DNA from 3 places in the Cupriavidus sp. 05L411 genome. Region 1 is predicted to be linked to each of the others. Evidence: predicted binding sites of a transcription regulator. Region 1 holds the regulator's gene; each other region holds the start of a gene.
What was found. Region 1 encodes LexA, which represses DNA repair genes until DNA is damaged. Its sites were predicted from a motif close to ACTGTATNNNNATACAGT; they were not measured.

Region 1 (9,760 bases):
GCGAGGTGTGTCACAGCTTCGTGACCGACGGCCGCATCCAGTTCCTGGGCGACTGCACGCATGCGCTAGCCGGCCAGACGGTGCCACTGGCCGAATTCCCTGAGGGTTGGGGCTGCTGACTCCCAGCCAAGTTTTCTCTCAGTCTTCCAAGTTTTCTCTCATGCCAGCCGCCTTTGGGCGGTTTTTTGTTTTTGAGGCCCCTATGGCTGTCACCGATACCCACGAAGAGAAAGAGGCCCTGGCCGTCGACGTACTGCTGCCCGGGCACGAGGCGCGCACCACCACACCGCTCTTCCTGCATTCCAAGAAGGCGCTGATCGAGCGCGAGGGCGGGCGCTGCTTCATCTGCGGCGAGACGGCAGAAGAGAGCGGCCATCCGCTCGAGGCGCACCACCATCCCATCGAGCGCTCGCTGGCCAACATGATCGACTGGGCCAGCGTGGCCGAATTCGCGCGCGCCGGCGCGCTGGGCCCGCACGCCGCCGCGTTTGACTGGGACGCCTTCGACACGGCCGACCCGTACACCTTCGTGGACGACATGACGGTCAACGGCCTGCTGCTCTGCAAGGCCCACCACACCGGCAAGGACGAGGGCATCCACGACATGCCGTTCCCGCTCTGGATCGCCCAGAAGTACGCGCGGGAAGGGTACCAATTCACGCCCACGGAGGTGATTCACCATGCTGATTCTTGATTCTATCGGGGCGGCCGTCAAAGCCGTCTTCGCCACGCCCGAGCGAATCTTCTTTGCTGCGGTGCTGGTGGTGCTGGCGCTGGCGGGCGGCTCGGTCTGGGTCTATCGCGGTGAGCGGGATTCGGCGCGCGCGGAGCTCGTGCAGGCAAAGGCCGATCTGGGCAAGGCCACGGAAGCCAACAAGGCGCTGGCTGGCTCGGTGGCCACCCAGAACGCCGCGGTGGCAACGATCGAGGCGCAGGCCAAGATCCGCGCCTATGCCGCCGCGAAGGCCGATGCCGAAGCGCAGGCCGCCCAGTCCAAGTACACGCTGCTGGCCGGCAAGATCCAGGCTCAGGTGCCGGGCTCGGACCAGTGCGCATCGCTGCACGGGCTGCGGCAGACCTTCACGACCGAGCGGGGGAAGCTATGAAGTGGCAACTTGCGAAATTTCGGAATTTCGCGGCGTTGGCTGCACGCAGGAATATTTTGGGAATATTCTGCGCCGCGCTTTGTAGTCTCGCCGGCTGCGCCGCCGGGCCGCAGGTGATCGAGAAGCCGGTGGAGGTGAGGGTGCCGGTGGCCGTGCCGTGCAAGACCGCCGAGATCCCCGAGCCAGACTGGCCGCTGGCGAGGGTGCCAGAGACGGCCAGCGACTTTGAGTGGTACCGCGCCGCGCTCGCGGAGCTGCTGCTGCGCGGGGGGTATGAGGTCCGGTTGAAGGCAGCGGTGGCGGCCTGCCAATGAGTTCGCCGATGGTCTACGATCAAATTCCGATCACCACGTCGGAGACCATCATGAGGATGTCAAAGCATATTGCCTGCCGTGCCGGCCAGCCGGCGCCTGCAAATCCAAACTGGCCGAGCCGGACCGGCAGCCCATCTGGGGGCGGGCGAGGCAACAACCCGCCTAGCAAGGGGAAGTAGGTGGAGACAGGCGGGGGCAATTCGGCGGCTTCTGCCCGCGGCTCGCGCGGCGCCGCGGCAGCGTCCATCAATTCGGGCAGTTAGGGGTGCAGGATCGTGGGGCGCCGTGTTAGGTTCCGGACGCGCCGGCGGCGGCCGACTATGACGCGTGGCAGGAGTGGGTTATGGGGTCGGTGCTGGGCGCGCTGGGGAATTGCGCTGCGCGGCACCGAGCGACGGTGGAGGCGTGGCCGAAGTAGCCATATGTCGTCACGGTCAGAAGAAAGAAGGGTGTAGGCAGCATGGGCCTGTCGCCTACACCCCAATGAATAGCGACCGGGGTCAATTCAATCGCCGTACCGGAGTATGTCGTGTTGTAGTAGTTTCAGTAGCCCCGCTGATGGGGGGGCGCCTAAAAGGAAGGGAAATGCCTTGCCGAGCCCGATTGGGACGGCAAGGCGAAGGCACGCAACGGCCAGAGAGATCCCGCTCGCGCAGCACGAATCCTGTTTGAGATACGGCAAAGCAACAGTTTGGTAGCGCACACTTGGACGCTTTGTGCCGACGTCTGCATAAAGGGGGCGCTAGGCGCTGGTGGAGGTGCGGCAGCGCAGCGTATGAGGCTGGAGGCGGCTTGCCAACGATGGTAGCGGATGCTTCTGGGTAAGGCTCGGGCGATTCCAAATAAAAAAACCGCTGGCTAGAGCGGGCCGAAGTGACATTGAGCGGACGCTTAAACCGCTCAACCGAAATATCTCATAATTAAGTCAATTATGATGCCACCCGTGGTGGGGGCTTTAAGAGTTTGCGCGGCGCCGGCTTTTTACGCTCCTCCCTGTTTCGGAAAACTGAGAGGTGTGTTCAATTAGGATTATGCGACCTCGCGTGACCACGCCCGGTAGGAAACCTGCGCTGAACATACAGCAGACAATAGAGCAGCCGCCAGTCGTTTTCAAGGTATAGGAAGCGCCCGCTAGTTGGCAAACCGAGGGGTTTCCCTTGGTAAGCCGGAAAGACCTTGAATATCCGAAATGAAATGTATTGAATGCATTGGCCCGGCGCGAGTAGGTAGCACCTGGCGGTCAAGATCTCATAAGAGGTTGCAAGCTACGCCGCCGAGCGATAGCGGCCTTGATGCATCGGTTGCAATCTACGCTTCCCAGCTGCCGTTCAAAAATATAAGAGGCAAGAATGCTGAGCCCACATGAAGTAGCGACCCTCATGCTAGTCCAGGGCGCACCGGATCACACTGAACTCGATCGCGCGGATTTGGAAGCGCTCCGCGAGCACCAACTTGTCAACCTGGAAGAGATCGCTTTAGGGCGCCGACCCTGCATCACGCCCAAGGGCGGCGCTGTCCTCGAGGCCATCACTCGCATACGCTGACGGTCGAGACTGCAAAAGAGTCACTCTATCGGGCCGGCCGGGATGCTCATCCGCGCGACACTGGCTGCGATAGGGCAGTCCGACCCCCGCGCGCGGAGTTCATAAAAAAGCACCCGCGGCCGGGAAGGTGCGGGTGCAGAAGGGAAATGCAGGCCAAATCCGCGTGGCCAGACGGCATTCTAGTGAATTTATGTCCGAGATAACATAACTCTTCAGAGTGGTACTTTCCGAGTTTCCCGCGGGTATTCTCATAGCCAGGCTCTACCCCTCGACCTCCTAGGCATAGAGCAGGCCGTGCAGCGGATTGGCCCCAGAGGCGCGTGGTGATAGTGGCATACGCATTGCGTTGCAACGCATTGAACTCAGACCTATCCTGAAAAAAGAGGTCTTTGTGCTTCGCAACTGTACCGGAGGCCCCCTATGAAGCCCGTGATCCACCACTTCCATACCAACCCGCCTCATCACGGTGCGCGGTACTACTTGGCGATTGCAGTCTGGTTACTGATGCCGGCACTGGCTTACCTAGTGTGGGAGGCAATCTCTGCAGGCCACTGAGATGCGGGAGTGTTTCAAGTAGTAAGCCCTATATACGAAAAGATCCCTATTGGTCACACTTGGCGCTGGCGTGCAGTCCGAGTTTTAAGGGGAGTAGCCGCATCGCAGCGGAGCCACATCATGTTACGGGTATTGGTGCTGTTTCTAATTCTTCTGGTTTTCCGAGCGATTTGGTTGCATCGGCATGTCGCCACTATGCGGTTGGTTCGACGCGACTCGTCGGGCTGGTTGAGTTATGAGTTGCGTCGGCGTGTTCGATTGGCGGCAGTTCCTGCACATATCTCGGCCTATCCCGTTCCGAGAGAGGAGCGCGTCCGTGTCGTTCGGATGGCAGGGCTGGTTCTATGGCACAAGGAACTCAGCGTCGCGCTGCCGAACGAGGCAAGTTCGCATCTGGGCGATATTTCCCCGCAGGAATTCGATGCCCGCTTTCCCAGTTGGCTGCAATTGGGTCCTCCAGGGCACGGCGCTTAGTGCGTGCCTGCATCCGATGCGAGCGAAAAGGGCTCCACCGGTACCAGGCGCTTTTCGGAGAATGTCAGGCCTTCTCTTTGAGGGGCCGTGGCGCCGGTTCTGCATCCATTCGCTCTGCCGGGTAGGGCCGCATGAAGCTGCGTGCCCGCTCTGGATCCCGGCAGGTCAGCCAGTCATCCCATTCCGCCCGCGGCACGATGACGATCATCCGTTTTTCCTTGCCCGGTGCATGGAAGCGGTTCATCAGCGGGTGCTTGTCCGAGTTGATGGTCAGCATGGTGAACGAGAAGGCGCCATCCGGCCAATCCCGCCACAGGCCGGCGATGGCGAACTCCGGGTCGTCCTTCAGCCAGATCTTCCAGCGCACGGACTTGGGTCCGGCTTCGTAGTTCGGCTCGTAGAAGCCGGTCGCCGGCACCAGGCAGAGCTGCCCCTTCTTCCACGGCCCGGAGAACGACCGCTTCTCGCCGACCGTCTCCGATCGCGCGTTGGTGGTGTCGAACTTGGCCACGCCCGGCGGGATGCGGTTTTTGGGCACCATGCCGAACGTGCCCACCAGCGCCTGCCGCGCGCCGTCAGCTTCGGTCACTACGATCGGCGCCGCATAGTCCGGCCAGGTCTCGGGCGGATAGCCCAGGGGCGGCGGCTCGACGCCGAAGACGTCGCGCAGCAGCTGGCGCTGCACCGGGGCGTAATTAGTGCACATCCTCATCTCCTGGCAAGGGCGTGAGTGGCAACACCCGCCGCGCCTTCTCCGAGACGCGCCGGTGCTTGTCCTGCGCATCTTGCCACGTCGCCGAGGTGAATATCTTGTCGATGCCGCCGCCGGCCAGGTGGGTCAGGAAAACCGGTTTGTCGCTTATCTTGTCCGACCACGGGCAGAAGCATGTCCAGACACGGGCATCCTGCTCGGGAAGGTCCGTGCGCAGCACGAAGCGTTTGAACCAGCCCCTCAGAAATTCATGATGGGCGTTCCCGTCCAGCGTCTGGACCGGCTGGCCGTGAGGGTCCAGAAGGTACAGCTGCATTCTGAATGGATCGCCATAGGCATCCGGCGTGCCGCCGCGAACGGCATGGCGCAGCGCGCGTACCCAATTCTCTGGGGTGTCGGGGGGCATGGTGGGGCGGCTGCAGCTAGTCAGCGGCGCGGGAACCGTGCGCGTAGCGGCGTTTTCACCGCCGGCCGGGCCACCTTGATCCGGTGATGCTGGCCATCCTGCTCGAACGACAGGTAATCGGCCGTCCACACCATCTTCTCGATGTGGCGCGTCTCGATGCCATGCACGGTCACCGCGCTGGCCGTGACGGTGACGCCTTCGCAGTCGAGGCGCAGCTCGGCCGTGTCGCCGGGCAGGAACTGGGTTTCCAGGAAGATCGATGCCGCCTGGTAGGTCACAGGGAACATGCCGTCTCCTGCCGGGTAGCGTAGTGGCGCTCACCGCGGGTGCGCAGCCGGATGGTGTTCGGGCCGAGGATGTCGGCGCCATCGGCGAGGCAGAAGCTCAGGCGCGCACCGTCGTGTTCGAACGCCAAGCGGTCGATTGTCCACGGCAGCGCCTGGAGGGCCGCTGTATCGACACCCACCAGGTGCAGCGTGGCGCCGGCGGCCTGAGCGGCTGCCTCTACCTCCGGGTTCCATGTGTCGGCCGTGAGCAGCGGATCGTCGATCGTGAGGCTGGGGCAGCGGATGGCCAAACGCGCAGCCCCATGGGACTGGCTATATAGATAGACGGTATCGGGGGCGCAGGCGAACATGTCTCTCTCACTGGATACTGTATGGATATCCAGTATAAGAGTCGTCCTAGGCCGAACGAGGATAGTTGAGTCAACTGTATGGATATACAGCAATCTCTCTACCGCGCACTTATGACCCGAGGTTAAGTGCGCTCACATCAAGGGTCAGGCGATAGCGAACGGGGCACTCTGGATCAGGATCCTCTACGTTTTCCAAAACATAGGGGAAACCACCTAGCGGAAGCGTTTCGACGACGCACCCAACCAGCGTCACTTCCGCTAGCCCAGTCAAGAAAGGAACCAAATCCGCCATTTCTGCGCCGATCGATAAGGGTTCCTCGCCATCGAGATGCCATATTGGCTGTCTGACCTCATTGGAGGGCATTAGCTGAAAGTTGCTGACGGTCAGCTTTGGGCCCTTTGTAGTCGCACTGTGCTCCTGGCCATTCCTCAAATTGACCAGCCTTGAAACGCCTGGGCGATGCTGAGAAAGGCAGTTCAGAAGCTGACTCTCTGGGCTCAGTGCATTGATGAGTTCCTTGTCAAGCAGGTGATCGAGTGACGAATGCTGCCGGCCGAGCTTAAAAAAAATGCCCAGGTATCTGACAGATTTCTGTGACGGCGCGGCGTGCAGCAATAAGAAAGGCTGTGACCAAGCCGTCCAAATTATGGATGACGGGAAAATACGCGTGTGCCTGCGCCTGCGTCCCCTGAGGCAATCGCTTTGCCTGGAACTTTAACAACTCAGTCTGCTGCGCATCCTTGGCGTGGGCGCACTGCAGTAACGTTTCTTTGATTGCATACATCAGGGAAAGCACGTCGTCTCGAGCGCTTTTGTCCAACTGACCCGCCCGAGGAAGCATTTCGAAGGCCGTAATGAAAGTGCTTGCGACGATGGGTGACGCAGACCCGACATCGTGTGTCTTTGCGTTCACCCACATCGCATTCGGATTTGTGCGGTCTGGGTCAATCCCATCCGGGGTCTGCATGAGAAACGTTTCGTGCGGCGTGTATATCTCGAGATGGCGGCTAGGAACTTCGCAAATTAGCTTGATCGCGCCTTCCTTCGTGGAGGGAACCTGAAAGCTGCCAGCGTTGTCGCGGGGGAACATTGATTTGGTCGTCACACTTCGTCTCTCGCAAATGAACTGCGCTGTACCGCTTCTCGCCGGCCTGAGGGAGGGCGCGCGGAAGTGTTGTATTCAGAATGCAAAAAAGCCCACCGCGATGGGTGGGCTTCAATTCAAGTTCCAAATTTTGGAAGTTCTTATTCCAAAATTCTGATTAAGTTAGCAACTGCAAACCTCGCTAACCTTATAAATTCTGGGGTGGCTGATGGGACTCGAACCCACGACGACAGGAATCACAATCCTGGACTCTACCAACTGAGCTACAGCCACCGTCGATGTCGTTTTGCTTGGTGCCGAACGACGAAGAACAAGATCATACAATGCCGAGAGCCGGATGGCTAGTACTCCGCACAAATTTTTTTCAGTGCCACCTGCTTAACCAGCCAGCTTGGAGGATTCCTCCAACTCGAGCATTCGGCAGATAGCGGCCATGCTGCCAACCATGGTGCGTCGTTGTGCGCCCTGGTAGATGCGTACGCCTTTGGATTGGCGGAAGGGTACGGGCTTGACGGGGCGGCGGGCGGAGAGGCGGTTGGCTGGCAGCATGGCTACACCTGGTGACTTGCAACAACAGTTAGCGGTACCCGCTATGCGGGTGCGTTGGCACAATCGGGTGTCGGCTTGTACGGGGTTCACCCGCCTCAGCCGCACTCGTCAGAAGGCGCCGGGGCGGATGAGGCCGACAGCGATGCCTTCTAGTGAGAACTCTTCGCGGCCGGCTTGCACGATGATGCTGGGGAAGTCGGGGTTTTCGGCGATCAGCTCGATGGTGTCGCCGCGGCGGTTGAGGCGTTTGACGGTGACGTCGTCGCCCAGGCGGGCGACAACGATCTTGCCGTTGGCGGCTTCGCTGGCGCGCTTGACGGCGAGCAGGTCGCCATCGAGGATGCCGGCGTCGCGCATGCTGAGGCCACGCACCCGGAGGAGGTAATCGGGCTGCACGTCGAACACCGAGGCGTCGACCTGGTATTGGCGATCGATGTGTTCGGCGGCGAGGATCGGGCTGCCGGCTGCGACGCGCCCGACCAGTGGCAGGGTTAGCTGCATGACGCCGGCCATAGGCAGGGAGAACTGGTCGGGTAGCTCGGAGTCGCTGCGGGAAACTTTGAGGCGGATGCCGCGGGAGGCGCCCGGAGTGAGCTCGATCACGCCTTTGCGGGCCAGGGCACGTAAGTGTTCCTCGGCTGCATTGGGTGAGGAGAAGCCGAACTTGGCGGCGATCTCCGCGCGCGTGGGCGGGAAGCCCGTGTGCTGGAGGCTGCTGCGGATCAAGTCGAAAATCTGCTGCTGTCGCGGTGTCAGGGTCGCCATGGTCGCCGGTATTTAAAAGCACTGTATGTTTAAACAGTATGCTGTGATTTTATACAGTATCGAGTGAAGTGCAAGCGGAATTTTTGGGAGTTTGCGCATTGACAGGTGCGTCCTACGGGTCTTGGCGCGTGCCGTGACGAGCGGGCAGAGGGTTACAATTCCGCGGCACCTAGAGCGTCTCGCGCTGCTTGCTGCTCAACTTTTCTGGCTCCCGACCAATTTTCCGCCATGTCTCTCCTGCCTCGTGTCGTCGTGCTCGCTACTGGCGGCACCATTGCCGGTTCTTCTTCCAACCCAGCTAGCAGCGCGAAGTACCAGGCGGCGACGGTGCCGGTGACGGCGCTGCTCGATGCGGTGCCGGCGCTGGGCACGGTGGCGCGGATCGAAGCCGAGCAGGTTGCGCAGATAGATAGCAAGGACATGTCGTTCGCGCTCTGGTCCAGGCTGGTGGAGCGCGTGGCGTTCTGGTCCGCGCAGCCCGATGTGTCGGGCATTGTCATTACGCACGGCACCGATACCCTGGAAGAGACGGCCATGCTGCTGCACCTGGCTTGCGTGGGTAGGGTGCCAGTTGTGCTGACGGCTGCGATGCGGCCGTCGACCTCGTTGTCGGCGGATGGCCCGTTGAACCTGCTGGATGCGGTGCGCGTAGCGGCGGATGCTGGCGCGACGGCGAAGGGCGTGCTGCTGGTGATGAATCAGGAGATCCATGCAGGGCGCGATGTGATGAAGGCGCACACATCGGCGGTGAATGCGTTCGTGTCGCCGGTATCTGGGCCGATTGGTTTTGTTCAGGACAACCTCGTGCGCTTTGTGCGTACCCCCAGCCGCTTGCCGGTCAAGGCCTGGCCGGTCCCTTGCGCATGGCCGCAAGTCGAGGTCGTGGCTAGCTATGCGGAGCCGGGCCGGATCGTGGTGGATGCCTTGGCGCAGGCGGGCGTGGCGGGCCTGGTCGTGGCGGCCGCTGGCAACGGGTCCGTCCACCAGTCGCTGGTGGAGGCGCTAACTGATGCTGCTGGCGCGGGCGTGGCAGTGGTGCGCAGTTCGCGCACAGGAGCGGGGCATGTGGCGATTCCTGCGCCTCCCCGGCCGGCGTCGGGCGTTTTTGTTTCGGCCGGCGACCTCAATCCCTATAAGGCGCGCGTACTCCTGGCGCTGGCTCTGGCTGCGGAGCCAGGACTGGCAGAGGATCCGGCTGCGCTGCAGGCACTTTTCACCGAAAACTGAGGCGGCTTGCTCCCGATAGCAAAAGCACGCTATACTTTAAGGCTATTCAACCTTGCTGCACCGGACATGGCGCTCGGGCAGCTTATCCAAAAGGAGCGTCAATGCGTCATTACGAAATCGTATTTATCGTCCATCCGGACCAGAGCGAACAAGTCCCGGCCATGATCGAGCGTTACAAGACGCTGGTCACATCCCAGGAAGGCCAGATCCACCGCGTGGAAGACTGGGGTCGCCGTCAGATGGCCTACATGATCCAGAAGCTGGCCAAGGCTCACTACGTTTGCCTGAACATCGAATGCGGCAAGGAAACCCTGGCTGAACTCGAACACGCGTTCAAGTTCAACGATGCAGTGCTGCGCCACCTC
Region 2 (9,760 bases), on a different contig from region 1:
TGCAGCGCGCGCGTATCGAGATCCACCATCACCTGGCGCACCTTGCCGCCGTAAGGCAGCGGCACCGACGCGCCCTGCACGGTAGCCAGCTGCGTGCGGATGAAGTTATTGCCCAGGTCGTAAAGCTGCTGCTCCGGCAGTTGGTCGCTGGCCAGCGCCAGCCGCAGGATCGGCACGGTGGAGGCGCTGTAGCTCAGGATCAGCGGCGGCGTGGTGCCCGGCGGCATGTTGCGCAGCATCGATTGCGCGCCCGACGAGGTCTCGGCAATCGCGCGGTTGATGTCGGCGCCGGGGTGGAAGAAGATCTTGATCACCGCCACGCCGGCGAGCGACTGCGACTCGATATGCTCGATATCGTCCACGCTGTTGGTCAGCGAGCGTTCGTAGCCGGTGACAATGCGCCGCGCCATGTCCTCGGCGGACAGGCCGTTGTAGGACCACACCACGCTGACCACCGGGATGTCGATGGCCGGAAAGATATCGGTGGGCGTGCGCAGCAGCACCAGCGGGGCGGCCAGCAGCAAGCACAACGCCAGCACCACAAAGGTGTAGGGGCGGCTCAGCGCGAGCCTGACAATCCACATGGTGTGCACTCCGGTATGCGTGGGTGGGGGCCGCGACGGCCGCATTGTTGCCGTGTCCGCGGCGAGCGATGGCCGCATTCTAGGAAGCCAGGGGAGCCGGTAATGCTGTCGAATCGATTACAGATTTGTCATTCAGGAGCACCGCGCCAACGGCTATCATCCGAGCATGCAAGGCGCCCGAAGCGCGCCCTGCCGTTACTGGCCAGGCGAGGACGGACATGAGAATTCTGGTGGTGGAGGACGAGCCCAAGACGGGCGAGTACCTGCGCAAGGGGCTGACCGAATCGTCCTTCGTGGTCGACCTGGCGGTGACCGGCGCCGATGGCCTGCACCAGGCGCTGGAGGTGGTGTACGACCTGGTTATCCTTGATGTGATGCTGCCCGGCATGAACGGCTGGGACGTGCTCAAGCAACTGCGCGAGCACAAGGACACGCCGGTGCTGTTCCTGACCGCGCGCGATGAAGTGGAGGACCGCGTGCGCGGGCTGGAGCTGGGCGGCGACGACTATCTGGCCAAGCCCTTCGCCTTTGTCGAGCTGCTGGCGCGGGTGCGCACCTTGCTGCGGCGCGGCCCGGTGCGCGAGGCCGACCGCATCGAGATCGAAGACCTGGAGATCGACCTGATCCGTCACCGCGTGACGCGTGCCGGCCGGCGCATCGAGCTGACGCCGCGCGAGTTCTCCCTGCTGCATTTCCTGGCGCGCCGTCACACCGAGGTGCTGAGCCGCACCCAGATCGCCTCCCATGTCTGGGACATGAATTTCGATAGCGATACCAATGTGGTGGATGTGGCGGTGCGCCGCCTGCGCGCCAAGATGGACGACGATTTCCAGCCCAAGCTGATCCACACCGTGCGTGGCATGGGCTATGTGCTGGAGCGCCGGGAACCCTGATGCGCAGGCTCTCGCTCACTGCCCGCCTGGCGCTAGCCTTTGGCCTGGTGGCCGCGATCGTGTTCGGCGGTGCGGGCGCCTACCTCTACCGCGCGCTGGCCATGCAGGTGATAGAGCGCGACGACGCTGAGTTGCTGCGCAAGGTGGCGCGCGCGCGGGCCGAGCTGATGGAGCAGGGCGCCCGGCCCGACAGCGACTGGCGAGAGGTGGCCGGCGTGGTGTCCGGCAACGACGAGTTTGCGCTGGTGGTGCGCGCCGCTGGCGGCGCCGTGCTGCTCGCGGCCAATGCCGGCGAAGGGCCGCCCGCCTTGCAGCCGGTGGCGCCGGATGCGCAGCTCGGGCCCGAAGCGATCCGTGCCTGGACCACGCGGCAGGGCTACCCGGTGCACGGCGTGCAGGCGCTGGTCCCTGTCGGTCCAGGCACTGCTGGCACTGGCGCCGTCACGCAGACGCTGGCCTTCACGCTCTACCAGACCGCCATCTCCCGCACCACGTTGCTGCGCGCATACCGCGCGAAACTGCTGTTGACGGGGCTGCTGGGCACGCTGGCCGTGGCCGGGCTTGGCTACCTGGTGCTGCGCGCCGGCATGGCGCCGCTGCGGCGCATCGCCGCCGGGGCGTCGTCGGTCACGGTGCGCCGGCTCGAGCTGCCGATCGACCCGGCGCGGCTGCCGCCCGAACTGGCGGAACTGGCTGCGGCCCTGCAACAGATGATGGACCGGTTGCGGGATGGGTTCGAACGCCTGTCCCAGTTTTCCGCGGACCTGGCGCACGACTTCCGCACGCCCATCGGCAACCTGCTCGGGCAGAGCCAGGTCGCGCTGTCTAGCGAGCGCAGCGCCGACGAATACCAGGCGCTGCTGGCGTCCAATATCGAGGAGTATGAACGCCTGGCCCGCATGATCGAGAACATGCTGTTCCTTGCGCGGGCCGAGAACGCCCGCGTGGCGGTCAACCTGGTGCGCCTGGACCTGGCGCGCGAACTGGGCGCGCTGTCCGACTATTTCGAGGGGCTGGCGGAGGCGCGCGGCGTGGCGATCGCGGTGGATGGCGGGGGCGCCGTGCTGGCCGATCCGCTGCTGCTGCGGCGCGCGGTCAGCAACCTGGTGGCCAATGCCATCCGCTACACCCCCGCCGGGCAGACGGTGGTGATGGCGGCGCGCGCGGGCCCCACAGGCAGCCGTATCGAAGTGCGCAACCCCGGGGCCGGCATCGCGCCGGAACACCTGCCCAAGCTGTTCGACCGCTTCTTTCGCGGCGATCCCGCCCGTGCCAATTCGGGCGAGTCGGCGGGCATCGGCCTGGCCATCGTGAAGTCCATCATGGACTTGCACCATGGGCACGTTGAGGTGGAGTCCGAAGTGGGGGGAACCACGGTCTTCAGGCTGCTGTTTCCGCCGAGCATGGCGGATTCCGCGTATTAGGGTGCCGCCGCTGCTACTGGCGCAGCGACGTGAGCAGCCGGATGCCGAGCAGTGCCATCACCCCGCCGGCCGCGCGATCCAGCCACAGCTTGAAGCGCAGGTAGAAGGCACGCGGCCTGGCGGAGGAGAGCGCGATCGCCACGATCGCGTACCAGCCCGTCTCGATGGCAAAGACCATCAGCGGCAGCGCCAGCAGCAGTGAAGCCGGCACCTGGGCGGGCAACAGCGCGGCAAACACGCTGGCGTAGACCACCGCCGTCTTGGGGTTGCTCAGCTGCGTGGCGAAGCCGCTCAGCAAGACACGGCCGCGCCCCGTGGCGGGCGCTCCACCGCCTTCTGCCGCGCCGGCTGCCATCGCCAGGGGCGCGCTGGCGCCGCGCCAGATGCGCACGCCCAGATACACCAGGTAGATGCCGCCGCCCACTTTCATCGCCATGTACAGCCAGGGCACGGCCGTCAGCAACAGCTTGAGCCCGAGCAGCGCGGCCGCCGCAAACACCACGCCGCCCAGCCCCATGCCCAGCGCCATGTAGAGCGCATCGGCGCGGGAGCGGGCAATGGCCGCGCGGGCCACCATGACAAAGCTCGGGCCGGGGCTGACCGCGCCGAGCGCCAGCGCGCCGCCAATGGCCAATGTGGAGGTGAGTGCGTCCATGGGTTTGTCTCGTGAGGAAGGAGGGGATCCGCTGCGGGCCAGCATGACGCCGTTGCGCGTGGCGAAATGGTAGCAGCAAGACGCACGCGCCGCCGGCTTCGGCAGGCCCCGCTCAGTTAGGCCCGAATCCCGCCCGGCTCAGTGCCGCAATCGTCTGCGCCAGCTCCTCGCGCAGTGTCGCTACGAGTTGCGCTGCCGGCAGGGCGCGCGCCAGCGGCGCGGCTTGCCCGGCCCATTGCGCGGCGTAGTCCGCGTTGCCGCGCGCCTTGGCCGCCGCATGCAGGGCCTTGCCGGCGTCGTAGGTGATGGGGTAATCGGGGATCGCCGGGTGGCCCGCCGCCTCGCCCAGCGCCGTCAGCCGGTTGACGAAGCCGCGTGCGGCCCGGCCGGAAATGGAGCGGGTCAGCGTGGTGCTGGCAGCCCGGTCCGCCAGCAGGGCGGCGCGGTAGGGGGCGTCGGCCACGGTTTCCGGGCAGGCCACGAAGGCGGTGCCGAGCTGCGCGGCCTGCGCGCCCAGCGCCAGGGCCGCCGCAATGCCGGCGCCGTCCATGATGCCGCCGGTGGCGATCACGGGCAGGGCGGTATGGCGGACCAGCAGCCGTACCAGCGCCAGGGTGCCGAGGCCTTCGTCATGCCCTTCGGGCTTGAACGTGCCGCGGTGGCCGCCGGCTTCCACGCCTTGGGCAACGATGGCATCGACGCCGGCAGCGGCGATCTGCCGCGCTTCGTCCAGGCTGGTGGCCGTGGCCATCAGGAAGATGCCGGCGGCGTGCAGCGCGTCGATCCAGGCCTGCGCCGGCAAGCCGAAATGGAAGCTCACTACCGCGGGCCGCTCCTCCAGCAGCATCGCGAACATGGCGTCGTCGGTGACAAAGCTGGTGTAGATCTCGCGCAGGCTGGCGGGCGGCGTGGCGCCGAATTCGGCGAAGCTCGGCGCCAGGTAGGCCAGCCACTGCGCCTCGCGCGCGGAGTTGGCGACGGCGGGAGTGTGGCAGAACAGGTTGATGTTAAAGGGCTTGTCCGTCAGCGCACGAGTTTCGCGGATGGTCTTGCGGGCGCCCTCGGCGTCCATGGCGCCGACGCCGAGCGAGCCCAGGCCGCCGGCATTCGACACTGCCGCGGCAAGCGCCGGTGTGCTGACGCCTGCCATTGGTGCCTGGATGACCGGGGTGGCAAGGCCGAGCCGGGAGAGCAGCGTGCGTGGTTGCGTGGCGTGGATGGGGTCGGTCATGACGGGCTCCTCGTTTCTTCGGTAATGGGTGGATTTTGTGGGGGTGGATTCTGTGGGGTGGGTTCCGTGCCGCGCGCCGGGCATGCGCTGGCCTTCACAGGAAGCAGAAGACGGCAGATGCCAGCAGCGCGGCAGCGGCGGCGGCAAGCGGCCCGCTGAAGCTATGGCTGTGCGCCATCAGCGCATCGGATACCAGCGGGCCGGCGATCTGGCCGACGCCATAGGCGGCGGTCATGATGGCAAGCAGGTTGAATGTCACGCGGTGGGCCACGCGTTTCGCGGCGGGCATGGCGATGGTCACGGTGCCAACGAAGGTGCCGCCCACCAGCAGCGCGCTAGCCAGGTAGGCCACGGCCGAGTGGCTGAGCGCGGGAAGGATCACGCCCACTGCCTGCACCAGCAGGTTGAGCGCGAGCGCACGCCGCGTGCCAAGGCGCCCGTGCAGCGCATGCCAGAGAAAACACGAAGGTGCCGCGCCAAGCCCGAACGCGGCCCAGATATGGATCGGGTCGATGTGGCCGAGCGCGTCGCGCACAAAGAGCGGCAGGTAGGTTGCCGTGACGATGTAGCCGAACCCCGCCAGCCCGTAGCTGGCCACCAGCGGCCACGGACCAGGGCCGTTGGCATTGGCCTCGTCCGTGGCACTGGCACTGGTAGCGGCATGCGGCTGGGGTGCCGGCACGCGGCCCGCAAGATACGGCCATGCCAGCAAGCTCAGCACGGCGGCGCCACCGCCGATGGCCAGCCACAGCAAAGGACTGTGCCAACCGGCCAGGTTGCCGGCGGCAATGAGCTCGGCGGACAGCAGGATGCCGGCACCGACGCCCGAGAACAACAGCGGCGCGCCATGCGGATGCCCTACCACCTGGAACAGCCACACGGACGCGCAGATCAGCGCGATGGCGCTGAGCACGCCCGCCAGGAAGCGCACGCCGATAAAGAACCAGGGCGCGGCCGGCACGGCCAGTGCCAGCAAGCACAGGGCGGTGCCGAAGAGCGCGATGCGGCAAAAGCGCGGCGCAACGCGCTGCGGCATGCGGCTGACCGCGAGGGCGCCCACGAGATAGCCCGCATAGTTGGCGGACGCGGCCAGCGAGCCGGCACTGACGCTCAGCAGGCCGTCGCGCACCATCAGCGGATACATGCCGGTGAACGCAAAGCGCCCGAAGCCCATGCCCACCGCCAGCACCAGCGCGGCGGCCAGTGAGGGCATCCAGGGCGCCATGGTCTTGCCGAAGGATTGCGGCGGGGCTGTGACGGTCCGGATCCTAGTCATGCTGCAGCTCCTGGAGAAACGCCGCGTATGCCGACGTGGCAAAACCCGAACGGCGCACCAGCAAGGTGTGCGCGACTCGCACAGGCACGGTTTGCAGGCTTGCGGCATCGGGGTGCAGCGCCAGCAGCGACCTCGGCAGGATGGCCACGGCCGAGCCCGCCGTCACGCAGGCGAGGATCGCGTGGTAAGACGCCAGTTCCAGCACGTTCAGCGCCAGCCGTGGGCCTTCGCCGCTGGCGAGCCAGTCCTCGGCACACAGGCGGTACGTGCAGCCGCGCGAGAACGTGGCCAGGCTGCGCAGCTTGATGTCCTGCGGCGTACGCACTGGCGGATGGCTGTGCGGCAGCACCAGCAGCAGTTCTTCGGAGAACAGGAACGTGCCTTCCAGGCCGGGGCCGAGTACGTCCATGTCTAGCGTGTCCGGCGCGCCCTCGGAGGGATGGGCCACCACGGCGCAGTCGATGCGATGTGCCAGCAGTGCGTCGATCAAGGCTTGCGTGGTGCCGGTCTGGATCTCGATCCGCACGGCCGGCCATTTGCCGTGATAGCGCGCCAGCGGGCGGGGCAGCCGGCTGGCGGCCGAGCTTTCCATGCTGCCCACGCGCAGCGTGCCCGAGGGGGCATCGCTGCGCATGGATTGGCGGGCCTCTTCGGCCAGCGCCAGCAGCCGCTCGGTGTAGCCCAGGAAGCGCTGCCCTTGCGGCGTCAGGGTCATGCGCTTGCTGTCGCGCAGGAACAGGGCGACGCCGAGCTCCTCTTCGAGCTGCTTGACGCGCGTGGTGACATTCGACTGCACGCGGTCCAGGGTCTTGGCCGCCCGCGTGACGCTTTCTTCAAGCGCAACGGCTCGGAAAATCTCAAGTTCGGCCAGATCCACGGCAATCCTTTGGTTGAAATAGGTTCTTAAAAAGAGAACAAATTTCAATTAACTATCATCTATAGGGAATGATAAGTCAAGAAAGCCATGACGACAGCGGGGTGAGGCGAAGCGGAAAGCATATTCCGGCGAACAATGCCGCGGCCCGCCGTGTACCCAAGGCGCGGGACTAATGTGGATCCTGGCATTGCGAGGGTTGGGGTTGCGCGGGTTGCTGCTGCGAATGCCGCTGCGCCGGTGCTGGCCGCGCCAGGAGCGCACGGATCGAGGCAAGGTAGCGATCCCCAACCTCCCGGCTGGCCCGGTTCGATTGGGCGCGCAGGGTGCGGCGGGTCGGTGGCGTGATGTTCAGGCTGCGGCAGATCGTTGACAGGTAGGGCTTGCGGTCTCCCGCCAGCCGCTGTGCCGCGGCTTGCACCGCCGCATCGCCTACGCGTTCGCGCAACCAGGCCAGGACCTGCCTGTCGTATTCGTTCTGTACCCGGACCAGGTGTTCCATGATCGGCTCCCGCAGATACTGTTCATCCATACAGTTACTGTAAATATATACAGTAATCTGGTTTTTTCAAGGATGAATGCCGAGGACCAGGTACGGGCCACCGTCCAGGGGGCTACAGGACCATGCAGGCGGCAGCGCTGGCGCCGGCGCGTTGCGCCAGGCAGGCGGGCCCGGCGGGCGGCATCTCCAGGTGGCGTCGCTGGCTCGCAGGCAGGTTCTCTTCCGGGGGCTTGCAGGCTGCGCGCGCGTCATGCCGCGGCGGGTCGTTGTCGCGCAGGGCCGGATGGTGTTTTTCCACCCAGCGCGCCGCTCTCCAGAGCGCGAAGATGCAGGCAACCGCATAACTGCAGTAGATGAGGATCAGCATAAGCACCTTGCTTCGCGCCCGTTTGGGGGCGAGTAGTTCAAGAAAGTGCGAGTATGCGCAAGATCACTCACGACGCGGTATCACTCGATTGGGGGGAGCCCGGTGGCTGCGCGGGCCGTAAGGCCAGGCGGGTGGCCGATCTGGCGCCGATCTGCCGGAAATGCGGCAGCGGGGGTGAGACAATTGTTTGCAGTTCACCCGGCCAGCGCGGGCCGCGCTGGCGGGATAGGCGAGGCGCTCAGGCCTGATCTTCGCCAGGCGTATCGGCGCGGTACTCCAGCAGGTCGCCTGGCTGGCATTTCAGCGCCTCGCAGATTTTCTCCAGCGTATCGAAACGGATGCCCTTGACCTTGCCGGATTTCAGCAAGGAGAGATTGGGCTCGGTGATGCCGATGTACTGGGCGAGCTCGCGCGATTTCATCTTGCGCTCAGCAAGCAGGACGTCAAGCCGGACGAGGATAGTCATAGGGTCAGGGTGCCTCAAACGCAAACGCAAACGCAAACTCAAACTCAAACTCAAACTCAAACTCAAACAAAGCTCTCATTCTCCAGCGCGACGCGCGCGGCCTCGACCATCGCCCAGGCGATGGCCAGCAGCAAGCCGCCCAGCAAGCCCAGCATCACGTCGCCGAAGGTAATGATCACCACCATGTAGGGGCCGTTGGCAGCCGTGCTGGCCAGGGTCATGGCCAGCAGTGTCTTGGTGAGCGGAACCACCACGCTGAACGCCGTCACCACCAGCGCCACGCGGCGCAGGCGCACGGCCGTCTCCAGGGTAAGGACCGCGCCGCCCGCCAGGGCCGCGAATAGCCTGTGCGCTTGCATCAGGCCACTGACCAGCAAAGCCGTGGCCACGCTCGTGATGGCCAGCCCGAGCAGCCGGTACGGCATCGACACCAGCAACTGCCCGCCTGGCGCAGGCCCGGCCAGGAACGCACGCAGGTTCCGGTCCAGTTCCGCATCGGAAAGCAAGAACCAGAAGGCGATCAGGCCCGCCGTCGTCACGACGGCGCACCACAGTGTCAGCCACTGCATGCGGCGCGCGATGACGCTAACGCGCGTTAGCGCGCCATCAGCGGGCAAGAGAAAGGAAAGGGGGGGCGGCATGCCGGTCTCCTAAGGGATTGCGCATGGCAAAAAATTACTGTAAAACAGCAATGTGTTATCGTTTTACGGTAATTTATATTCGTCGGAGATTAAATTATATGCGCTCTATAGCCTTCCCTGGCCGCCTCTTTCCCATCGCGCCTGCTGCCATGTTGGTGCTTTTGTCGGTTGTGCCTGCGCATGCCGCAGCCGAGGAACTTGCCGCCAACTATTGGTACGTCGGCGGCGACCTCAATATTGCCCGCGACAAAGTCAGTACGAGCACGCCCGGCTGGGCGGGCGGATCGTCCAACAACGTTGGACTTGGCTTGCGGGGCGGCTATCAGTTTTCGCCCTATGTGTCGGTCGAAGGCTCGCTAGCCAGCCTTGGCCGTGTCGTGGCCAAGAATGGCAGCGCCAACGACAAATTCGACGTGAACGCCTTGTCCGTCAACGTAGTGGGCCACCTGCCCCTGACCGAGCGTTTTTCGCTGCTGGGCATCGCCGGTGTCAACTATATGCATGGCCGGCGCTCGGGCGATCTCGAATCGAGCAACAAGTCGCAGGGGCTCATCAGCCTGGGGGTGGGCGCGTCCTATGCGGTCACGCAGAACTGGCGCTTGCGGATGCAGTACATGAATTACGGCAAGCTCAGCTGGAAGGGCAACGATGCTTCGGTCAAGAGCCAGGCCGTATCACTCGGCGTGGACTACCTGTTCCGCTGAGGCAGGCGCATGGGCCCGTGGCGCTACCAATACTTCAATACTTCAATACTTCAATACTTCAATACTTCAATACTTCAATACTTCAATGGCTATGACCATCAGGACAATCGCAGGCGTTGCATGGATCGCGGCAAGCTGCGCGC
Region 3 (9,373 bases), on a different contig from region 1:
GCGGGGGCTCCTCGATCGGAGGGAGGTCGGGCGGCACGCCAGGCGGCAGCGGATCTTCGGCCGGCGGCACGGTATGGGCCGGCTGCGCTTGCAATGGAGCCTGCTGGGGGGAAGAGCTTCGCATTGCTTGCCTCCGCTTGGGTCGTCTTCGTCTTACCTTATTGAAGCAAACGCACTCGTGGGAAGCCAGCGATAGATAGACATATGGACGGATCGGGCCGGCGCGGAGCCGGCCCCGAATCCTCAAGCCGGATGGCGCCTGACGAAGAACAACGCCGCGCCCACGGCCACCAGCACGCTGCCGAAGATCCGGTTCTGCCAGCGCACCGCGCGCGCATTGCGGAACAGGCCGCGCATGCGCGAGGCCAGCAGCGCGTAGCCATGCATCACCACCAGGTCCACGCCGCACATGGTCGCGGCCAGAATGGCAAGCTGGGGCCCCAACGCATGGGCCGGATCGATGAACTGCGGCAACACCGCCACCATGAAGATGATGCCCTTGGGGTTGGTCACATTGGTCAGCAAGCCCGTGGCAAAACGCCGGCGCGGGCTCAGCGCGGCCACGCGCGGCGCTTCCGCACCCGGCACGGCATCGTCCTGGCCGCCGTCCACCCGCGCGCGCCATTGCTGCACGCCGATATAGATCAGGTAGAGCGCACCAATCGTCTTGACCACGGCGAAGGCATGCTCGGAGGCCACCAGCAGCGCGCCCAGGCCACCGCCGGCCACCAGCAGGATGATGACCAGCCCGGTCTGCAAGCCGAAGATCGTGGTGGTGGTCTTGCGCAGGCCGTAAGACAGGCCATGGCTCATCGACAGCACCGCGCCGGAACCCGGCGACACGGCAATCACCCAACAGGCCGCGAAATAGGCCAGCCAAACATCCCAACGCATTACGTTACTCCTTGAAAATAAACTGTCTTGAATCTGCCTGGAGGCCTGGAAGCCTGGGGCGCCCAGGTCAGAACGGATGGAAGCCCGTCAGGAACTGGTCTATCTGTTCCGCCTGGCGCTGGTCGCGCGCGGCCTCTCCCGCCTCCAGCACGACCGCCTGGTAGACGTGCACGCCCGACGCCACCAGCCGCGCCGTCAGCCTGCGTGGCGACTGGTCCTGCGGCGATACCGCGGCCACCTGCACCTCCACGCCCTCGAGCGGCACGGCCGGCGATGCGGCCGACATCACCGTTACCTTGCGGGTCTTGACCGCTTCGGCGGGATGCGGCCCGAGGTTGCCGAGCAAGCCCTTTTGCATGGAATCCAGCGCCGCCTGCCGCAACTCGGCGTCATCGGCGGGCAAAGTCACGACGCCCACGGCGAACAAGGTCTCGTCGACCCGGGCCGCGTCCATCGTCATGGGCAGCTTGCGCCCGGCAATCGCCACCTCGCGCGCAGCGCCGGATGGCTTGCCGGGATAAAGCGCCGCGTAGGCGCCTTCGTTGGACTGGATGGTGCGCCAGTCATAGCGGGGCGAACAGGCGATCAGCCCGGCGCCGAGCGCGCCCAGGACGATGGCTTTGGCAAGCAGGGACTGCGGCAAGCGGAAGAACCGTGGAAACCAGGCGTGGGGCATCAGGGCGGCGAATGCGGAAATAAGCCGCTATTATCGTAGAACCCGCGTGCCAGCGCTCATCCACATTGCCCGCCAATGCAAACCCAGCCATCGATCCAGCCAATGCAGCCATCCCCCCGGGGTGTCTTTGGCACCGCACGCCGTACCGGCGCGGCGATGCTCGGCGCCATGCTGGTCGCGGCAAGCACGAGCGCCCTGGCCGCCACGGCCCACCTGCCCCCCGTCAACGATCTCGCCATCCAGGCCGCCGCTGCGGCGAGCCGGGGCGAGCCCCTGGTGGTGCTGGTGACACTGCCGGGCTGCGTGTACTGCGAAACGGTGCGCCGCAACTATCTCGGCCCGCAAGCCGCGGCGGGAGAAATCGAGGCGCGCGAGCTCGACATGACCGCCGACACGCCGCTGCGCAACGCCGATGGCAGCATGACCACCGCACGGGAATGGGCGCGCAGCCGCAATGTGGCGGTAGCGCCCACGGTGCTCTTCCTCGACGCGCGCGGCCGCTCCCTGGCCACGCCGCTGCGCGGCATGCAGCCCGATTTCTATGGCGCCTACCTTGAGCAGGCGCTGGACCAAGCCCGCTCGGCCTTGGCAAGCAAGGCGCATTGAGGCGCACGAAGGTGCACCCGACTGCGGCCAATCGTCGCATCCGCGGCGGCTCGGTGAATGCAGCCGGCAGCGCCTCGGCAGCGGCAGTAGAATAGTGGCTTGTCTGACCTGTCGGCGAGCATCATGACGACCTCCGCTTCCCCCACCGCACCCACCCCGGCAAGCACCGCCTCGCGCAAGCTGTGGCCTGTGATCGCCGCCGTGCTGCTGGTTGCCGTGCTGGGCTGGTTCGGCTATCGCGCCATCGCCCCCGCCAATGCGGCGCCGCCCGCCACGTTCACGCTGCTGTCCGGCGAAAAAGTCAGCACCGCCGATCTCAAGGGCAAGGTCTACCTGGTCAACTTCTGGGCCACCAGCTGCGTCACCTGCGTCAAGGAAATGCCGGACATGGTCCGCACCTATGACAAGTTCAAGGACAAGGGCCTGGAGTTCGTCGCCGTGGCAATGAGCTATGACCCGCCCATGTACGTGATGAACTATGCGCAAACGCGCAAGCTGCCGTTCAAGGTGGCGATGGATTCCGACGGCGCGGCCGCCAAGGCATTTGGCGAAGTGCAGCTGACCCCGACCACCTTCGTGATCGACAAGGACGGCCATATCCTCAAGCGCTATGTGGGCGAGCCCGAGTGGGACGCGCTGCACAAGCTGCTCGACGGCGCGCTCGCCAAGGCGGCTTGAGCCACTGCCTGGCCCACTGGCTGGCCCACCGCCTCCGCCCAGAAAGGTGCCTTCCATGGCACCTTCTTTTATTACCGGGCGCCGTCGCGCAATGCCCGGCTTGCGCAGCCCGGCTGTATGGATATACAGTTGCCAGCAGCTTTCCCCGCCCATGCTGGCCAGCGCACTTGCGCCCGGCATCCCCTAAGGCCCCCGCTTCGTGTTACTCGATCCCGATCCCAGCGCCGTGCTTTGCGACGCACCCGCCGTCAAGCAGCCCGATACCGTGGATGCCGCCGCTCCCGACACGCCGGCCTACCTGTCCACCCTGAACCCGGAACAGCGCGCGGCCGTGACGCACGAGCCCGCCGCGCCGCTGCTGATCATCGCCGGTGCCGGCTCGGGCAAGACCAACACGCTGGCGCACCGCGTTGCCCATCTGGTGCTGGGCGGCGCAGACCCGCGCCGCATCCTGCTGCTGACGTTCTCGCGCCGCGCGGCGTCGGAGATGGGGCGGCGGGTCGAGCGCATCGTCGACCAGGCGCTGGGCATGCAAGCCTCCGGGGCGGGGCGCGCGGCACTCACATGGTCCGGCACCTTCCACGCCATCGGCGCGCGCCTGCTGCGCGAGTACGCGGAAACGCTTGGCCTGTCGCCCAGCTTCACCATCTGCGATCGCGGCGACGCCGCCGACCTGATGAACGTGGTGCGGCACGACCTGGGCCTGTCGGCCCAGGCTTCGCGGTTCCCGCGCAAGGAAACCTGCCTGTCGATCTACTCGCGCGTGGTCAACACGCAGGCGCCGCTCGAAAACGTGCTCAAGCAATGGTTCCCGCGCTATGCCATGTGGACGGATGCGCTGCGCGGACTATTTGCCGGCTATGTGCAAGCCAAGCAAAAGCAGCACGTGCTCGACTACGACGACCTGCTGCTCTACTGGGCGCAGGCACTGGCCGAGCCCGCGCTGGCGCAGGACATGGGCGCGCGCTTCGACCACGTGCTGGTCGACGAATACCAGGACACCAATGCACTGCAGGCTGCCATCCTGCTTGCGCTCAAGCCCGACGGGCGCGGCCTGACGGTGGTGGGCGACGATGCCCAGTCGATCTACGCCTTCCGTGGCGCCACGGTGCGCAATATCCTCGATTTCCCCGCGCAGTTCACGCCGGCCGCGGACATGGTCACGCTGTCGCAGAACTACCGCTCCACCCAGCCCATCCTGGCCGCCGCCAACGCGGTGATCGGGCTGGCGGCCGAGCGCTATACCAAGGACCTGTGGTCGGAGCGCGGCTCGGCCGAGAAGCCGGAGATCGTGGTGGTCAACGACGAGGCGGACCAGGCCCGCTATGTGGTCGAGCAGATCCTCTCGCGGCGCGAGGCCGGACTGGCGCTGCTGTCGCAGGCGGTGCTGTTCCGCGCCGCCGACCACAGCGCGCAGCTGGAGATCGAGCTGGTCCGGCGCAACATCCCGTTCGTGAAATTCGGCGGCTTGAAGTTCCTGGAATCCACGCACGTGAAGGATGTGCTGGCGGTGGTGCGCTGGCTGGAAAATCCGCGCGACCGCATGGCAGGCTTCCGCAGCCTGCAGCTATTGCCGGGCGTGGGGCCCAAGACTGCCGCTCGCGTGCTCGATGCGGTGGAAATCGCCACCGAGCCGCTATTTGCCCTGGAGTCCTTTGAGGCGCCGCCGGCCGCCGCCGAGGCGTGGCCCGACCTGCTGGCGCTGGCGCGCAGCCTGATGGCCCCGGCCGCGCCGTGGCCCTCCGCCTTCGAGCAGGTGGTGGCGTGGTACCAGCCGCACCTTGAGCGCCTGCACGACGACGCGCCCGCGCGCGCTGCCGACCTGCAGCAACTGGAGCGTATCGCCGCCACCTACGCGTCGCGCGAGCGCTTCCTGACGGAACTCACGCTCGATCCGCCGGACGCATCGAGCGACGAATCCGGCGTGCCGCTGCGCGACGAGGATTACCTGATCCTGTCCACCATCCACTCGGCCAAGGGCCAGGAATGGAAAGCCGTCTATGTGCTCAATGCCGTCGATGGCTGCATGCCTTCGGACCTGGCCACCGGCACCACCGAGGAAATCGAGGAAGAGCGCCGGCTGCTATACGTCGCCATGACCCGCGCCCGCGACCACCTCGACATCGTGGTGCCTCAGCGGTTCTATGTGCACCAGCAGACCGCCTATGGCGACCGCCATGTCTACGCCTCGCGCACGCGCTTTCTGCCTAACCGCGTGATGCCGCTGTTCCACAGCCGGTCCTGGCCGCCGCCCCCACCGGTGGCGGACGCGCCGGCCAAGGCGCCGCTGCCCAGGCTCGACCTGGCCGGGCGCATGCGCGACATGTGGAAATGAGGCTGCGCGGCCAAGGCGCGTGTCAGTTGACCGCCGCGCCAGCCGCGCGCACCACCTCCACCAGCGCGCCGGCACGCAGTTGCGCGGCAATGGCCTCGATGTCGTCGGTCATGTAGCGATCCATCGCCAGGAACGGCACGCGTTCGCGCACAAAGGCAAAGACCGCGCTGCCCGCCGGCGACAGGCTTTCCACCGCGCCGGCCAGCTCGGCGGCCTGGCAGGCTGCGAGCAGTTCCACGGCGAGGATGTACTGGTTGTTGTCGATGATGCGGCGTGCATTGCGCGCGCCGATCAGGCCCATGCTCACCACGTCCTGGTTGTCGCCGTTGGACGGCACGCTCTGGATGCTGGCCGGGCTGCAGATGGTGCGGTTCTCCGCGATCAGCGCGGTGGCCGGATACTGCGCGCCGGCAAACCCGCAGCTCAGGCCCTCGTTGGCGGCCGCCAGGAAAGCCGGCAAGCCGTTATTCAGGTGCGGGCTGAGCAGGCGGTTGAGGCGGCGCTCCGACACCACGCCAAGCTGTGTGGCCGCGATGGCGAGGAAGTCCATGGCGAACGCGACTTGCTGGCCGTGGAAATTGCCGCCGTGGAACAGCTCGCCGTCGTCGAAGAACAGCGGATTGTCGTTGGACGAATTCAGCTCGCGCTCGACCACGGTGGCGCAGTGGCCCAGCGTGTCGCGCACCGCGCCCAGCACCTGCGGAATGCAGCGCAGCGTGTAGGCCTTTTGGATAAACACACCGGTGCCGGTGTTCTTCTCGTCGCCGGCGCGGGTCTTCATTTCCCCCGCCAGCTGGCCATGCCCTGAGAGGCGCGTGGAACCCGCCAGCAGCGCGCGCAGGTTGGCCGCCGATTGCACCTGGCCCGGATGCGGCTTGGCAATGTCGTGGCCGTGGGTCATGAAGGCGTCGGCCGAGGCGTTGAGCCCTTCCAGCGCCAGCGCCGCGATGATCTCGGCCTGCGTCACCTGGGCGCGCATGGTTTCCAGCAGCAGGCACGCCATGCCGGTCATGGCCGAGGTGCCGTTGATCAGGGCCAGCCCTTCCTTGTGGGACAGCTTGATCGGCTCGATGCCGTGCTCGCGCAATACCTGCGCGGTGGGTGCGGTGGTGCCGTCGGCCAGCAGCACCTTGCCTTCGCCGATCAGCGTGATGGCGATATGCGACAGCGGCGCGAGGTCGCCACTGGCGCCTAGCGAGCCCACCTGCGGCACGGCGGGCGTGATGCCCGCCTCGACATAACGCAGCAATTGCTCGATCACCAGCGGGCGTACCGCCGAATAGCCCCGCGCCAGCGCATTGGCGCGCGCAACCATCATCGCGCGCACCTCTTCGCGCCCGAACAGCGGGCCCACGCCGGCGCAGTGGCTGCGCAACAGGTTCTCCTGCAGGGCGCCGGCATGCTCGATATCCACCCAGTTATGCACCAGTTCGCCAAAGCCGGTGGACACGCCGTAGATGGGGATATTGGACGAGGCAAGTTCCTCGAAACGCGCACGCGCATCCGCCACATGGGCACGCGCAGCCGGGTCCAGGCTGGCCGGGCGACGGCCTTGCGCCACCTGCGCCAGCGCCGCGGCGGTGAGTTGCTGGCCATCGACCTCGACGGCCGTGCCGCCCAGGCGGCTGGATGCGTGCTGGCTGGATACCTCGTTCATTGCGTGTTCCGGGTGAGCTGTTCGGGCCCGCGAGTGTATCAAGAGATGTTGACACGAAGCGCGCAGCGGCCCGTTCGCCGGGAAATGCCAGGAAATGCCGGAAACACTGGAGGCGCTGGAAGCGCTGGAAGCGCTGGAAGCGCTACAGCCCGTAGCGCTTGATCTTGTCGTACAGCGTGGCCTTGCCCACCTGCAGCAGATCCGCCGCCTGGCTGACCGCGCCGCCGGTGCGCGCCAGCGTATCGGCGATGACGGCACGCTCGTAGTGCTCCATGCGCTCCTTGAGCGGCGTGGAGTCGTCAAGCGCATCGGCGCGCGTGCCGCCCTCGGGCACGCCCAGCACCAGGCGGTCGGCGGCATTGCGCAGCTCGCGCACATTGCCGGGCCATGCGCGCTGCATCAGCGCCTGGCGCTGCAGCTCGGAGAGGATGGGCACGGGGCGCTGGTAGCGCACCGCCGCCACCAGCATGAAATGCTCGAACAGCGCAACGATGTCCTCGCGCCGCTCGCGCAGCGGGGGCAACGGGATGGTGACCACGTTGAGCCGGTAGTACAAATCCTCACGGAACGTGCCTTGCGCCACCAGCGTCTCCATATCACCCTTGGCCGCGGCCACGATGCGCACGTCGATGGCGATGGAGGCATTGGAGCCAAGCCGCTCCAGCGTGCCCTCCTGCAGCACGCGCAGCAGCTTGACCTGCAGCGCCAGCGGCATGCTCTCGATCTCGTCGAGGAACAGCGTGCCTCCCGAGGCGTGCTCGAGCTTGCCCACGCGGCGCTTGCCGGCGCCGGTAAACGCGCCGGCCTCGTGGCCGAACATCTCGCTCTCGAAGATGGCCTCGGGCACCGCGCCGCAGTTCAGCGCGACAAAGGGCGCCTGGTGGCGCGGCGACAAAGCATGCAGGCTGCGCGCCACCAGTTCCTTGCCGGTGCCGGTCTCGCCGTTGATCATCACGGGGACGTCCGTGGCGGCCACGTTGGCCACCAGCGTGCGCACCTGCTCGATGGCCGGCGAGCGCCCGATGATGCGCGTGCCCGCGGCCGGGCCGGCCAGCTCGCGCCGCAACGCGCGGTTCTCCAGCTCCAGCGCGCGCCGCTCCAGCGCACGGCGCACGGTTTCGGTCAGGCGGTCGGCGCCAAAGGGCTTCTCGATAAAGTCATAGGCGCCTTCGCGCATGGCCTGTACCGCCATGGTGATATCGCCGTGGCCGGTGACCAGGATCACCGGCACGCCCGGCGCCGCATTGCGGCAGTGCTGCAGCAGGTCCAGCCCGCTGGCGCCGGTGAGGCGCACGTCCGTCACCAGCACGCCGGGAAACTCCGGCGACAGGTGCGGCATGGCGGCCTCGGCCGAGGGCAGCGCCAGCACGGAGAAGCCAGCCAGCTCCAGGCTCTGCGCGGTGGCCTGGCGTACCAGGGGTTCGTCTTCGACGAACAGGACACGCAATCCGTCTTGCATGGCAATGCTCACTCAGTATGGGTGGGAGAGATGGGAGTGGCGCCGGCGCGGGGCGCGGCGCCTTCGGGCGCGGGCGCGCGCCGCAGCATCACCACGAATTCCGCGCCGCCGCCGGGCCGGTCGGCCGCGCTCAGCTGCCCGCCGAACTCGCGCACGATGGACGACGAAATGGCCAGTCCCAGGCCGAGTCCCTGGCCGATCTCCTTGGTAGTGAAGAAGGGTTCGAACAATCGTGGCAAGGCGTCGGCCGCGATGCCGGTGCCATTGTCGCGCACCGCGATGCTGACCGTGCCGCCATGCTCGCTCACCGCGACTTCCACGCAGGGCGCGTGCGGCGCCGCGGTGGCCAGTGCATCGAGGGCGTTGCCGATCAGGTTGAGCAGCACCTGCTCGAGCTTGAGCTCATCGGCCCACACCGCCGGCCCGGGCGGCTGGGACAAGCCCTCCACCTTCAGCGCGACATGGGCCAGGCGCGGGGCCATCAGCGCCAGCACGTGGTCCAGCGCGGCGCGCACATGCACCGCGTGCCGTCGCTGGCGCGCCTTGCCGGCGAACAGCTTGAGCTGCCCGGTAATCTTGCCCATGCGGGTGGTGAGGTCGGCGATGGCGACGAGGTTGCCGGCGGCCGCATCGAGCTGCCCGCGCTCGAGCAGCACGCGGGTGTTGTCGGAAAACGTGCGCAGGGCCGCCAGCGGCTGGTTCAGCTCATGTGTGATGCCAGCTGCCATCTGGCCCAGCGCCGCCAGCTTGCTGGCCTGCACCAGTTCATCCTGCGCCGCGCGCAGCTCGCTCTCGGCGCGGGTGCGCTCCGCTACCTCGGCTTCCAGCTGCTCGTTGATGGCCATCAGGTCGGCGGTGCGCGCCTCCACCCGGCGCTCCAGCTCATCGTAGGCGGCTTCCAGCAGGCGCCTGCCATATTCGATATCGCGCGCGCGCTGCCGGCGCTGGCGCCAGTTGAACAGCAGCAGGCACATGCAGGCATAGGCCAGCGCCGCCCCGATGGTGGCATTGCGCGCGCTGGCCAGCACCGGGTCCAGCGCCGCCATCACCTGCATGGTCCAGTCGGCC

Region 2: the regulator LexA is predicted to act here: its motif matches at 7,476-7,493, upstream of AC1DQR_RS15295 (CppA family protein).
Region 3: the regulator LexA is predicted to act here: its motif matches at 2,967-2,984, upstream of AC1DQR_RS04980 (ATP-dependent helicase).

What each region holds. Positions count from the first base shown of each region.
Region 1 is NZ_JBFTOQ010000006.1:60,693-70,452, forward strand. It holds gene AC1DQR_RS08740 (ubiquitination-like system serine protease family protein) at 1-119, shown strand, start outside; gene AC1DQR_RS08745 (hypothetical protein) at 203-694, shown strand; gene AC1DQR_RS08750 (hypothetical protein) at 681-1,106, shown strand; gene AC1DQR_RS08755 (hypothetical protein) at 1,103-1,420, shown strand; gene AC1DQR_RS08760 (hypothetical protein) at 2,770-2,964, shown strand; gene AC1DQR_RS08765 (SOS response-associated peptidase) at 4,058-4,699, opposite strand; gene AC1DQR_RS08770 (hypothetical protein) at 4,689-5,111, opposite strand; gene AC1DQR_RS08775 (hypothetical protein) at 5,132-5,398, opposite strand; gene AC1DQR_RS08780 (hypothetical protein) at 5,386-5,748, opposite strand; gene AC1DQR_RS08785 (hypothetical protein) at 6,309-6,854, opposite strand; tRNA gene AC1DQR_RS08790 (tRNA-His) at 7,052-7,127, opposite strand; gene lexA (transcriptional repressor LexA) at 7,512-8,168, opposite strand; gene AC1DQR_RS08800 (asparaginase) at 8,397-9,395, shown strand; gene rpsF (30S ribosomal protein S6) at 9,497-9,760, shown strand, end outside.
Region 2 is NZ_JBFTOQ010000011.1:24,968-34,727, forward strand. It holds gene AC1DQR_RS15260 (efflux RND transporter permease subunit) at 1-584, opposite strand, end outside; gene AC1DQR_RS15265 (heavy metal response regulator transcription factor) at 803-1,477, shown strand; gene AC1DQR_RS15270 (heavy metal sensor histidine kinase) at 1,477-2,901, shown strand; gene AC1DQR_RS15275 (LysE family translocator) at 2,915-3,556, opposite strand; gene AC1DQR_RS15280 (NAD(P)H-dependent flavin oxidoreductase) at 3,669-4,787, opposite strand; gene AC1DQR_RS15285 (YbfB/YjiJ family MFS transporter) at 4,882-6,063, opposite strand; gene AC1DQR_RS15290 (LysR substrate-binding domain-containing protein) at 6,056-6,940, opposite strand; gene AC1DQR_RS15295 (CppA family protein) at 7,110-7,439, opposite strand; gene AC1DQR_RS15300 (hypothetical protein) at 7,552-7,806, opposite strand; gene AC1DQR_RS15305 (helix-turn-helix domain-containing protein) at 8,045-8,272, opposite strand; gene AC1DQR_RS15310 (DUF2975 domain-containing protein) at 8,335-8,913, opposite strand; gene AC1DQR_RS15315 (porin family protein) at 9,063-9,617, shown strand; gene AC1DQR_RS15320 (DUF4156 domain-containing protein) at 9,709-9,760, shown strand, end outside.
Region 3 is NZ_JBFTOQ010000003.1:219,537-228,909, reverse strand. It holds gene AC1DQR_RS05000 (LysE family transporter) at 244-894, opposite strand; gene AC1DQR_RS04995 (hypothetical protein) at 962-1,570, opposite strand; gene AC1DQR_RS04990 (thioredoxin domain-containing protein) at 1,673-2,176, shown strand; gene AC1DQR_RS04985 (TlpA disulfide reductase family protein) at 2,300-2,854, shown strand; gene AC1DQR_RS04980 (ATP-dependent helicase) at 3,120-5,189, shown strand; gene cmdF (tyrosine 2,3-aminomutase) at 5,212-6,846, opposite strand; gene AC1DQR_RS04970 (sigma-54-dependent transcriptional regulator) at 6,989-8,305, opposite strand; gene AC1DQR_RS04965 (sensor histidine kinase) at 8,314-9,373, opposite strand, start outside.